Regions from separate parts of the Mesorhizobium sp. M9A.F.Ca.ET.002.03.1.2 genome, predicted to be linked through region 2. Evidence: predicted binding sites of a transcription regulator. Region 2 holds the regulator's gene; each other region holds the start of a gene.

Region 1 (3,276 bases), 3.0 Mb from region 2:
CGGCGCCGCCACGATCCGGCAATATCTCAGGGAAAAGCTCATCGACGACATGCACCTGGCGATATCGCCGATGCTGCTCGGCTCCGGCGAGAGCCTTTTTGCGGGCATCGACATGGTCAAGCTTGGCTATCAGTGCACGGAGCAGGTTGCGACGCCGGATGCAACGCATATCATCATCGAGCGGACGTAGTCACAAGGATTGTTGTCTGCGGCGCTGCGGCGCTCGGAAGTAACGGCATGGATCCTAGGGTCTCCGCGACGTCGCTTCGCTCCTGCTCCGCCCTAGGATGACGAATGCATGGTAGCCCTTGGCCAATCGCCAACGTAGGAAGTTGGCCGAAAGCGACACCCCGTCGTCATCCTAGGGCGTAGCGAACGCGAAGCGGAGCGCAGACCCTAGGATCCATGCCATGACAAAGGCCGAAGAGCGCAGCGATGCAGGGGCGCGCCGTGCTTTCCCGTCTGTCCGCACCCTCCCGCTGGAATGGCCGAGCGAAAGGAAGTCGGGTAATCCGAAGCAGTCTCAATACTTCTCCGGCACGTACAGCTCGCGCGGCAGCACCTGGCGCTCGTATTCGGGATTGAAGACGCGCTCGGGCAGCGTGATCTCCTCGTTCGGGACTTCCTCATAGGGCATTTGCTGCAGGAGATGGTCGATGCAGTTCAGACGCGCCCGTTTCTTGTCGTTGCCCTCGACGATGAACCAGGGCGCCTCGGGAATGTTGGTGCGGGCGAACGTCTCTTCCTTGGCCTTGGTGTACTGCTCCCAGCGCACGCGCGACTGCAGGTCCATCGGCGAAAGCTTCCACTGCTTCATCGGGTCGTGAATGCGCATCAGGAAGCGCATCTGCTGCTCCTCATCGGTGATGGAGAACCAGTATTTGACCAGCGTGACGCCTGAACGGACGATCATGCGCTCGAACTCCGGAACGTCGCGGAAGAACTCCTCGACCTGATCGGGCCCGGCAAAGCCCATCACCCGCTCGACGCCGGAGCGGTTGTACCAGGACCGGTCGAACAGGACGATCTCGCCGCCTGCCGGCAGATGCGGGACATAGCGCTGGAAATACCATTGCGATTTCTCGCGCTCGGTCGGCGCCGGCAGCGCCACCACGCGGCAGATGCGCGGATTGAGCCGCTGGGTGATGCGCTTGATGACGCCGCCCTTGCCGGCCGAGTCGCGGCCCTCGAAGACCACGACAAGCTTCTTCTTGTGGTAAGCCACCCAGGACTGCAGCTTGATCAATTCGGATTGCAGCGCGATCAGGTCGCGAAAATACTGCATGCGGTCGATCGAAGGCGGATGCGCCTTCTTGTAGATCCTGGCGATCTCCAGCGACAGCGCCGGCTCCGACATTTCCAGCTCGTAGTCTTCGTCGAGCGTGTCCGCGAGCTCCGCTTCCAGCCAATCCCTGGCCGGAGAATTCTGTTTCGATTCGGTCATTTGCGCTGCTCCGCGTGCAAGCCCCTGCCGGGCGCCCCGCCACCCGGCCTGCCCGGCCGGGATGGACTCCTGAGCCGACTTGCATACAGGCCGGCAATGACGGTTTTATTGCAGTCGGCCTGCGTGCTGGTGGCCGCTTCCAATCCGCGAGATGTGATCGGTCCCTCCCTGCGGCGCGGGGCGACAAGCCGCGAGAATTGTCCTACAAATGCCAGGCTTATTTCGGGCTGCCCTTGAGGCCCTCTCCCAACACAATCGTGAGGATCTGACATGGAATACCGCACACTCGGCCGTTCGGGGCTGAAGGTTTCGACGCTGACCATGGGCACCATGACCTTCGGCGGCGCCGGCGCATTTTCGGCGGTTGGCAAGACCGATCTCGACGAGGCGCGCCGGATGATCGACCTCTGCATCGACGCCGGCATCAACGTCATCGACACGGCCAATGTCTACTCGAACGGGCTTTCGGAAGAGATCATCGGCGAAGCGCTCGGCGGCAAACGCAAGGGCGACGTGCTGATCGCCTCGAAAGCGCGCATGCGGATCGGCACCGGCCCCAACGACGAAGGCCTGTCGCGCTACCATCTGATCCGCGAGTGCGAGAGAAGCCTGAAGCGCCTCAAGACCGATGTCATCGACATCTATTTCCTGCACGAATGGGACGGCACGACGCCGCTCGAGGAAACCATCGCCGCGCTCGACACGCTCGTCAGCCAGGGCAAGGTCCGTTATGTCGGCTGTTCCAACTATTCCGGCTGGCAAGTGATGAAGGCGCTAGGGATCAGCGACCGTCAGCACCAGCCGCGCTTCGTCACCCAGCAGATCCACTACACGCTGGAGGCGCGCGAAGCCGAATACGAACTGCTGCCGATCTCGGTCGACCAGGGGCTTGGCGTGCTGGTATGGAGCCCGCTTGCCGGCGGATTGCTGTCCGGCAAATACAACCGCGACAGCCCCACCGCCCGCCAGCTCAGCGGCTGGTCGGAACCGCCGATCCGCGACGAGGACCGGTTGTGGCGGATCGTCGATGTCCTTGTCGAGATCGGCACGAGCCATGGCGTGTCGGCGGCGCAAGTGGCGCTTGCCTGGCTGCTCGGCCGGCCTGCCGTCAGTTCGCTGGTGATCGGCGGCCGGACCGAAGCGCAGTTCAAGGACAACATCGCCGCTGCAAGCCTGGTGCTTACCGACGACGACCGCAAACGGCTCGACGCGGTGAGCAGGCCGCCGGTGCTCTACCCCTATTGGCACCAGCAGTTCACGGCAAAAGACAGATTCGGCCCGGCCGATCTGGTTCTTGACCGGGATGGCGCCTAGCAGGGGTCAATCGCCGTAACGCTACCCCGAAATATTGCGCCAGACCTCGGGATTGGGCTCGATCTGGCCGCTGAGCAGGAAATATTGAGATGCTCGGCGATTTGAAGGGGCGTGTTGAGCTTCTCGGCCAGGAAGTCGCGCGCCTCGGCCGAGATCCAGTCATTGGCCTTGGTCCCATCGACCAATCCGCGAGCCCAGCCCAGGAGGTCCTCCCGGTCAGGATGCGTCAGATCCTTGAAGCCGTATGTCTGGCGAAGGACGGCCAATTGTTCACAGCGGGTCGGAGAGCGCCGGGTAAAATTCGTGAGCACATCCGGCTCGAGGCCAAGCTGGTCGAAGGCCAGTGCGACCTCCGGGATCATTTCGCCGCGTTGGATCAAACGCCCCGGATAATGAAGCGCAGAGCTGGGGCGCCAGGCCTTCGCACCCTTCACATGACTTACGCTACAGGACAAGATATGTGACAATTTGGAAGATTCTGGCGCACCGATTTGTGGGCGTCACCCAAAACGGACGTA
Region 2 (3,276 bases):
CTGCGTTGCCTGAACAGAATGAACGACACGATCGACATCGCGCGGGTGAGCGGCAAGATTACGCTTGACAGCGAGGATATCTACGACCCGAAAATCGATGTCGTCGAGCTCAGAGCTCGCGTCGGCATGGTGTTCCAGAAGCCGAACCCGTTTCCGAAGTCGATCTACGAAAACGTCGCCTACGGTCCACGCATTCACGGCCTGGCCAGGGGCAAGGCGGAGTTGGACGGCATCGTCGAATCGAGCCTGAAGAAGGCCGGCCTGTTCAACGAGGTCAAGGATCGCCTGCTCGAGTCGGGCACTGGTCTCTCCGGCGGACAGCAGCAGCGCCTGTGCATCGCGCGCGCCATTGCGGTGTCGCCGGAGGTGATCCTGATGGACGAGCCCTGTTCAGCGCTCGACCCGATCGCCACCGCCCGCGTCGAGGAACTGATCGACGAACTGCGCCAGAACTACACGATCGTCATCGTCACCCATTCGATGCAGCAGGCAGCGCGCGTGTCGCAGCGCACGGCTATGTTCCACCTCGGCTATCTGGTCGAGGAGGGCGCGACCGACAAGATGTTCACCAACCCCGACGACAAACGCACCCAGGACTACATCACCGGCCGGTTCGGTTGAGCGGTCCGGCAGCGAATTTCGAACACGAGGACAGTATCATGGGTGAACACACCGTCGCATCTTTCGACGAGGAATTGGAGCACATCGACCGGCTGCTCCGCGACATGGACGAGCTCGCCGCTTCGATGGTCGCGGCGTCGATCCGCGCGTTGCTTGCGTCAGACAATGCGATGGCGCAGCGCGTCGTCTCGGACGACACGATCATGGATGCGCGGCAGCGCGAACTCGACGATAGTGCGATCACGCTGATCGCCAAGCGGCAGCCGATGGCGCAGGATCTGCGCGCCGTGGTCGGTGCAATCCGCATGGCGGGCGATCTCGAGCGCATCGGCGACCTGGCCAAGAACATAGCCAAGCGGGTCAGCGCCGTCGGGCAGAGCGCCACGCCACGCAATCTCTCGCACGGTATCGACGCCATGGCGGATCTCGTTCTCGATCAGCTCCGCGGCGTGGTCGAGCACTATGTGTCGCGCAACGCCGATGCGTTGAAAGAACTGCGCGCCGCCGACGAGAGGATCGACGTGAAATACACAGCGGTTTTTCGCGAACTCCTGACCTACATGATGGAGGATCCGCGCAACATAACCGCCTGCACGCATCTTCTGTTCTGCGCCAAAAATCTCGAGCGTATCGGCGATCATGTCACCAACATTGCCGAAAACGCCTACTATGTCGTGACCGGGAAGCAATTGCCGGCGGACCGCCCGAAGCTCGACGAGACGACAATGTCGGCGCCGGCGACATGACAGGGGTAACCGGCCGATGATCGCGCCGCGCATCATGGTGGTGGAGGATGAAGAGCCTCTGGGCGTCCTCCTCCGCTACAATCTGGAATCCGAAGGCTACCAGGTCGAGGTCGTGACACGCGGCGACGAGGCCGAGATCCGGCTGCAGGAGAACGTGCCGGACCTTCTGGTGCTGGATTGGATGGTGCCGGCGATTTCCGGCATCGAGCTTTGCCGGCGTCTTCGGGTGCGTCCGGAAACCGAGCGGCTGCCGATCATCATGCTGACGGCGCGCGGCGAGGAGAGCGACCGGGTGCGCGGCCTTTCCACCGGAGCGGACGACTATCTGGTCAAGCCGTTCTCGACACCGGAATTCATGGCCAGGGTCAAGGCGCTGCTGCGTCGCGCCAAGCCGGAAGTGCTGTCCAGCGTTCTCAAGGTCGGCGACATCGTGCTCGATCGCGAATCGCACCGGGTCTATCGCAAGAAGAGCGAGATCCGGCTCGGGCCGACCGAGTTCCGGCTGCTCGAATTCATGATGCGGCACCCGGGGCGGGTGTTCTCGCGAAGCCAGTTGCTCGACAATGTCTGGGGCGAGACGATCTACATCGACGAACGCACGGTGGACGTCCATGTCGGCCGGCTGCGCAAGGCGGTCAACAATGGTCGCATGCCCGATGTCATCCGCACCATCCGCGGCGCCGGCTATGCGATCAGGGAAGACTAGAGCAATTCCAGGAAAAGTGCGTAGCGGTTTTCCGTCCGGAATTGCGTAAAAACAAATACTTAGAGCGGACCAGCGATTCTATCAAAAAGTTGAACCGCTCTAGGGATGTGCTGATATTCAGGTGATGCCGGCCTGCGAACGGCGACTTCCCGCGCTTCCGATACTAACGTACCTGAACGGAACGTTCCGTTCTCGGAACCCACCCAGTCTGGTCGCTTCGAGCCCGTCTTCGACTCCGGCGCGGCCTGGCCTGAATCCCAACACATCCCCAAGTCGCAATCCGCCTTTGTTCCTTGCCTTTCGAACTCAGGCCACGTCCTTCCTGATCGTGCCGGACTTCCCGTTCGCGCCCGGCGCGAAAATCTCCTGGTCGACGAAGTTCAGCGCCCGCATGGCGCAGCCTTCGCGGATCAGCGGCAGCTCGTTCGGCTCGGTATCGAAGGAAATCGAACCCGAATGCTGGCCGCCGGCGGTCTGGGCGATGGCTTCGCGCAGGGCCGGCTCGATCAGGTCGAAGGCGGCGGCGCTGGCGCCGACCATGGCGACCGGCGCCGGATCGATCAGCGCGAACAGGCTGCCAAGCCCGAAGCCGAGCGCTTCGCCGGCCTTGCGGTAGGCTTCGCGCTCCGGCCCGTCCGTCTCGCGCGCCCGGGCCGCCAGCGCCCGCATGTCGGCGTCGCTGACATCGGCGACCGGCTCGGCGTTCTCGCTCAACTGCCTTGCGTTGCGCCAGATGGCGTAGTTGCCGGCATAGGCCTCGACGCAGCCGCGCCGCCCGCAGCGGCAGAGCGCACCGCCCGGGCGATGGATCATGTGGCCGAATTCGCCGCCCGAGGAATGGGTGCCGGTGAACAGTTCGCCTTTCAGCACCAGCCCCATACCGATGCCGTGCGAGAGCAGGATGGCGATGAAATCGTCACGGTAACGATCCGGGTCGCGCCAGCGCAGCGCCACGGCCATCATGTTGCAGTCGTTCTCCATGGTGGCCGGGATGCCGAACTCGTCTTCCAGAATGTCGGCGAAGGCGATGTTCGTCTGCGGTGTGATCGGCGACCACAGCATGGCGCGCGCATGGGAATCGGTGATGCCCTGAATCGCCAGCGCGATGCGGGCGACGCTTTGGACATCGAGGTCGGGGTCCTCGAGCCGGCGGCGGACGATGGCGACACATTCGCCGATCAACTCGTCGCGCGACATGGTCAG
Region 3 (3,276 bases), 140 kb from region 2:
GAGCGCCTTGGCCGTCTGGTGCCGGTCGATCGGGAAGCTGGTGCCGGCAAGGGCGGCAGCACCGAGCGGGCTTTCGTCCATCCGCTCGATGGCGTCGCGAACACGCGACAGGTCGCGCGAAAACATCTCGACATAGGCCATGCAGTGGTGGCCGAAGGTCACCGGCTGCGCCGCCTGCATGTGGGTGAAACCCGGCATCACCGTTGCCGCATGCTCTTCGGCGCGTTCCAGGAGCGCCGTGATCAGGCCTTTCAGCGCTTCGGCGACGCGAAAGCACTCGTCCTTGACCCAGAGCCTGAGGTCGACCGCCACCTGATCGTTGCGCGAGCGGGCGGTGTGCAGGCGGCCGGCGGCCGGGCCGATCAGCTCGGCAAGGCGGGCCTCGACATTCATGTGGATGTCTTCCAGCCTGGTCGAGAACTCGAAACCGCCGGCTTCGATCTCTGCCAGGATCGTGTTCAGCCCGTGAGCGATTTTTTCTTGATCGGCCGCCGAAATAATGCCCGTTTGCGCCAGCATCTCGCTGTGGGCGATCGAGCCTCTGATGTCCTGCGCGTAGAGTTTGCGGTCGAACGAGATCGACGCGTTGATCGCTTCCATGATCGCGGCCGGACCCGAGGCAAAACGTCCGCCCCACATCTGGTTGCTGGCCTTCTTGTCGCTCATCGCTATAACCCGTGCTCCGGAGCAGTTTTAAAAAATGGCAGACGGCAATCGATTTTTCCCGGCCCCGCGCCTCATCCTCGCCGCCTTGGTGGCGGGCGTGCTGGCCGGCGCGGTCGCGGTATATGTCAGCGAGAGCGGTTCTGGCAACAACTTGACCAAGCCAGTCGCGGTTGGCGACAGCAAGGACGATGCCGCCTGCGCCGCCAAGGCCGATCGCGCCAAGACGGTCGCGGCGGCTGCCACCGGGCAGGTTGCCGCACTTTTGCCGGCTGACCCGCCGCAATCGCTGAAGGGCCTTGCCTTCAACGACCCTGACGGCAAGCCGATGACGCTCGCCGACCATGCCGGCAAGACGGTGCTGCTCAATCTGTGGGCGACATGGTGCGCGCCCTGCCGCGCCGAAATGCCGGCGCTGGACGCGCTGCAAAAAGAAATGGGCAGCGACGCCTTCGAGGTCGTTGCGGTCAATGTCGATGCCGGCGACGATACCAAGCCGAAGAAGTTCCTCGAGGAAACCGGCGTCGAGGCGCTCGGCTACTACCGCGATTCGACGATGGCGCTGTTCAACGATCTCAAGACGCGCGGCCTGGCGCTCGGCCTGCCGGTTACTATGCTGATCGACGGTGAAGGCTGCCTGATCGCCCATATGAACGGCCCGGCCGAATGGTCGGGACCGGACGCCAAGCGGCTGGTCGAGACGGCGCTCGGCGGGGCCGACTGAGCGCGTGCGATTGTGCCGGTGTTCGTCGCCGCTGTTCGAATGGTAAGCCGGCTTGGCAATTCTTTTCCACCGGCCTCGTGCACCACTTTAAGTGGAGATGAAGTTCTTCGATCCGCAACAAAACCGTTGTCCAATTGTCACGAGCGGAACATATTGCCTTTGCGAGAGTGCCCTTTCGCCAATGACAAACGGGAGATGAAACATGAAGTTGTTCGGCTTCGCGGCCGGTGTTGCCGCCACCTTGACCCTGCTTTCCACAACCTCCGCCTTTGCAGTCACGCAGATCAGCTGGTGGCACGCCATGACCGGCGCCAACGCTGAGGTTGTCGACAAGATCTCCAAGGATTTCAATGCCAGCCAGAGCGATTATGAGCTCGTTCCGGTGTTCAAGGGCACCTATCCCGAGACGCTGAATGCCGGCATCGCTGCCTTCCGTGCCGGACAGGCGCCCGACATCCTGCAGGTGTTCGACGTCGGTACCGGCGTGATGATGGCGGCCGAGGGTGCGATCAAGCCGGTGGCCGATGTGATGACCGGTGCTGGCATGACCTTCGACAAGAGCCAATACCTGCCCGGCATCGTCGGTTATTATTCGAAGCCGGACGGCACCATGCTGTCCTTCCCCTACAACTCTTCCTCGCCGATCCTCTACTACAACAAGGACATCTTCCAGAAGGCAGGGCTCGATGTAGACAATCCACCCAAGACCTGGAACGAGGTGTGGGACGCCGCCAAGAAGATCAAGGCTAGCGGCGCCGCCTCTTGCGGTTATACCTCTACCTGGCTGACCTGGATCCATCTGGAGAATTTCGCGGCATGGAATGATGTGTCGTGGGCTTCCCAGCAGAACGGTCTGGCCGGCGGCGATGTCGAACTCAAGATCAACGCGCCGATTTTCGTCAACCACTTCCAGGCGCTCGCAGACCTCGCCAAGGACGGTACCTTCAAATATGGCGGGCGCACCTCCGAAGCCAAGCAGATCTTCCTTGCCGGCGAATGCGGCATCTTCACCGAATCGTCGGGCGGCCTCGGCGACATCGTCAAGTCCGGCATGAACTACGGCATCGGCCAGCTTCCCTACGACACCGACGCCAAGGGCGCGCCGCAGAACACCACGCCGGGCGGTGCCAGCCTGTGGGTGTTCGGCAGCAAGTCGGACGAGCAATACAAGGGCGTCGCCGCCTTCTTCGCCTATCTGTCCAAGACCGACGTGCAGGAATATCTGCACCAGAAGTCGGGATACCTGCCAGTGACGCTCGCCGCGTACGAGGCGACCAAGAAATCAGGCTTCTATGACAAGAACCCCGGCCGCGAGACACCCATCCTGCAGATGACGGGCAAGGCGCCGACCGACAACTCGAAGGGCGTGCGCCTGCCTAACCTGCCGCAGGTGCGCGATATCCAGAACGAGGAATTGGAAAAGATGCTGGCCGGCCAGCAAACCGCTCAGCAGGCGCTTGACAATGCGGTCACGCGCGGCAACGCCGCGATCAAGGAAGCGCTGGAGAACTGACGGGGATTATCTCGGTTAGTGTCGGTTTGAACATCGCCCACGCAAGCTCGCGTGGGCGACTCCTGAGATAGCGAGGGAAATCAGCCTGTCTCCACGCGTCGTCTTTCCCAACAAGATCCTGCCGTACCTGCTGGTGGCGCCACAACTCGCCATAACACTGGTTTTCTTCTATTGGCCGGCCGGTCAGGCGCTTTACCAGTCGATGCTCAGGCAGGACCCGTTCGGGCTGAGGACCAAGTTCGTCTGGTTCGCCAATTTCCGGAAGGTGCTGGCCGATCCGGCCTACCTCAATTCGATCAAGGTCACCGTGGTGTTTTCGCTTGCAACCGCGATCGTCGCCATGGGCGTGGCGCTTTTGCTTGCGGTCATGGCCGAG

The links. The regulator PhoB, encoded in region 2, activates phosphate uptake and scavenging genes when phosphate is short. The targets are predictions, from matches to a motif close to TGTCATNNANCTGTCAT.
Region 1: ppk2 (polyphosphate kinase 2) is a predicted target of PhoB. The motif match lies at 1,541-1,557, and genes of this name have one in related genera.
Region 3: ugpB (sn-glycerol-3-phosphate ABC transporter substrate-binding protein UgpB) is a predicted target of PhoB. The motif match lies at 1,512-1,528, and genes of this name have one in related genera.

The regions. Positions count from the first base shown of each region.
Region 1 covers NZ_CP034443.1:4,284,665-4,287,940, reverse strand. Annotated here, with positions in the region: gene EJ066_RS20585 (dihydrofolate reductase family protein) at 1-190, shown strand, start outside; gene ppk2 (polyphosphate kinase 2) at 524-1,444, opposite strand; gene EJ066_RS20575 (aldo/keto reductase) at 1,715-2,758, shown strand; partial or broken gene EJ066_RS32150 (DUF4158 domain-containing protein) at 2,941-3,178, opposite strand.
Region 2 covers NZ_CP034443.1:875,898-879,173, reverse strand. Annotated here, with positions in the region: gene pstB (phosphate ABC transporter ATP-binding protein PstB) at 1-621, shown strand, start outside; gene phoU (phosphate signaling complex protein PhoU) at 660-1,367, shown strand; gene phoB (phosphate regulon transcriptional regulator PhoB) at 1,384-2,073, shown strand; gene EJ066_RS04370 (ROK family protein) at 2,380-3,276, opposite strand, start outside.
Region 3 covers NZ_CP034443.1:734,479-737,754, reverse strand. Annotated here, with positions in the region: gene argH (argininosuccinate lyase) at 1-666, opposite strand, end outside; gene EJ066_RS03630 (TlpA disulfide reductase family protein) at 701-1,387, shown strand; gene ugpB (sn-glycerol-3-phosphate ABC transporter substrate-binding protein UgpB) at 1,590-2,900, shown strand; gene ugpA (sn-glycerol-3-phosphate ABC transporter permease UgpA) at 2,986-3,276, shown strand, end outside.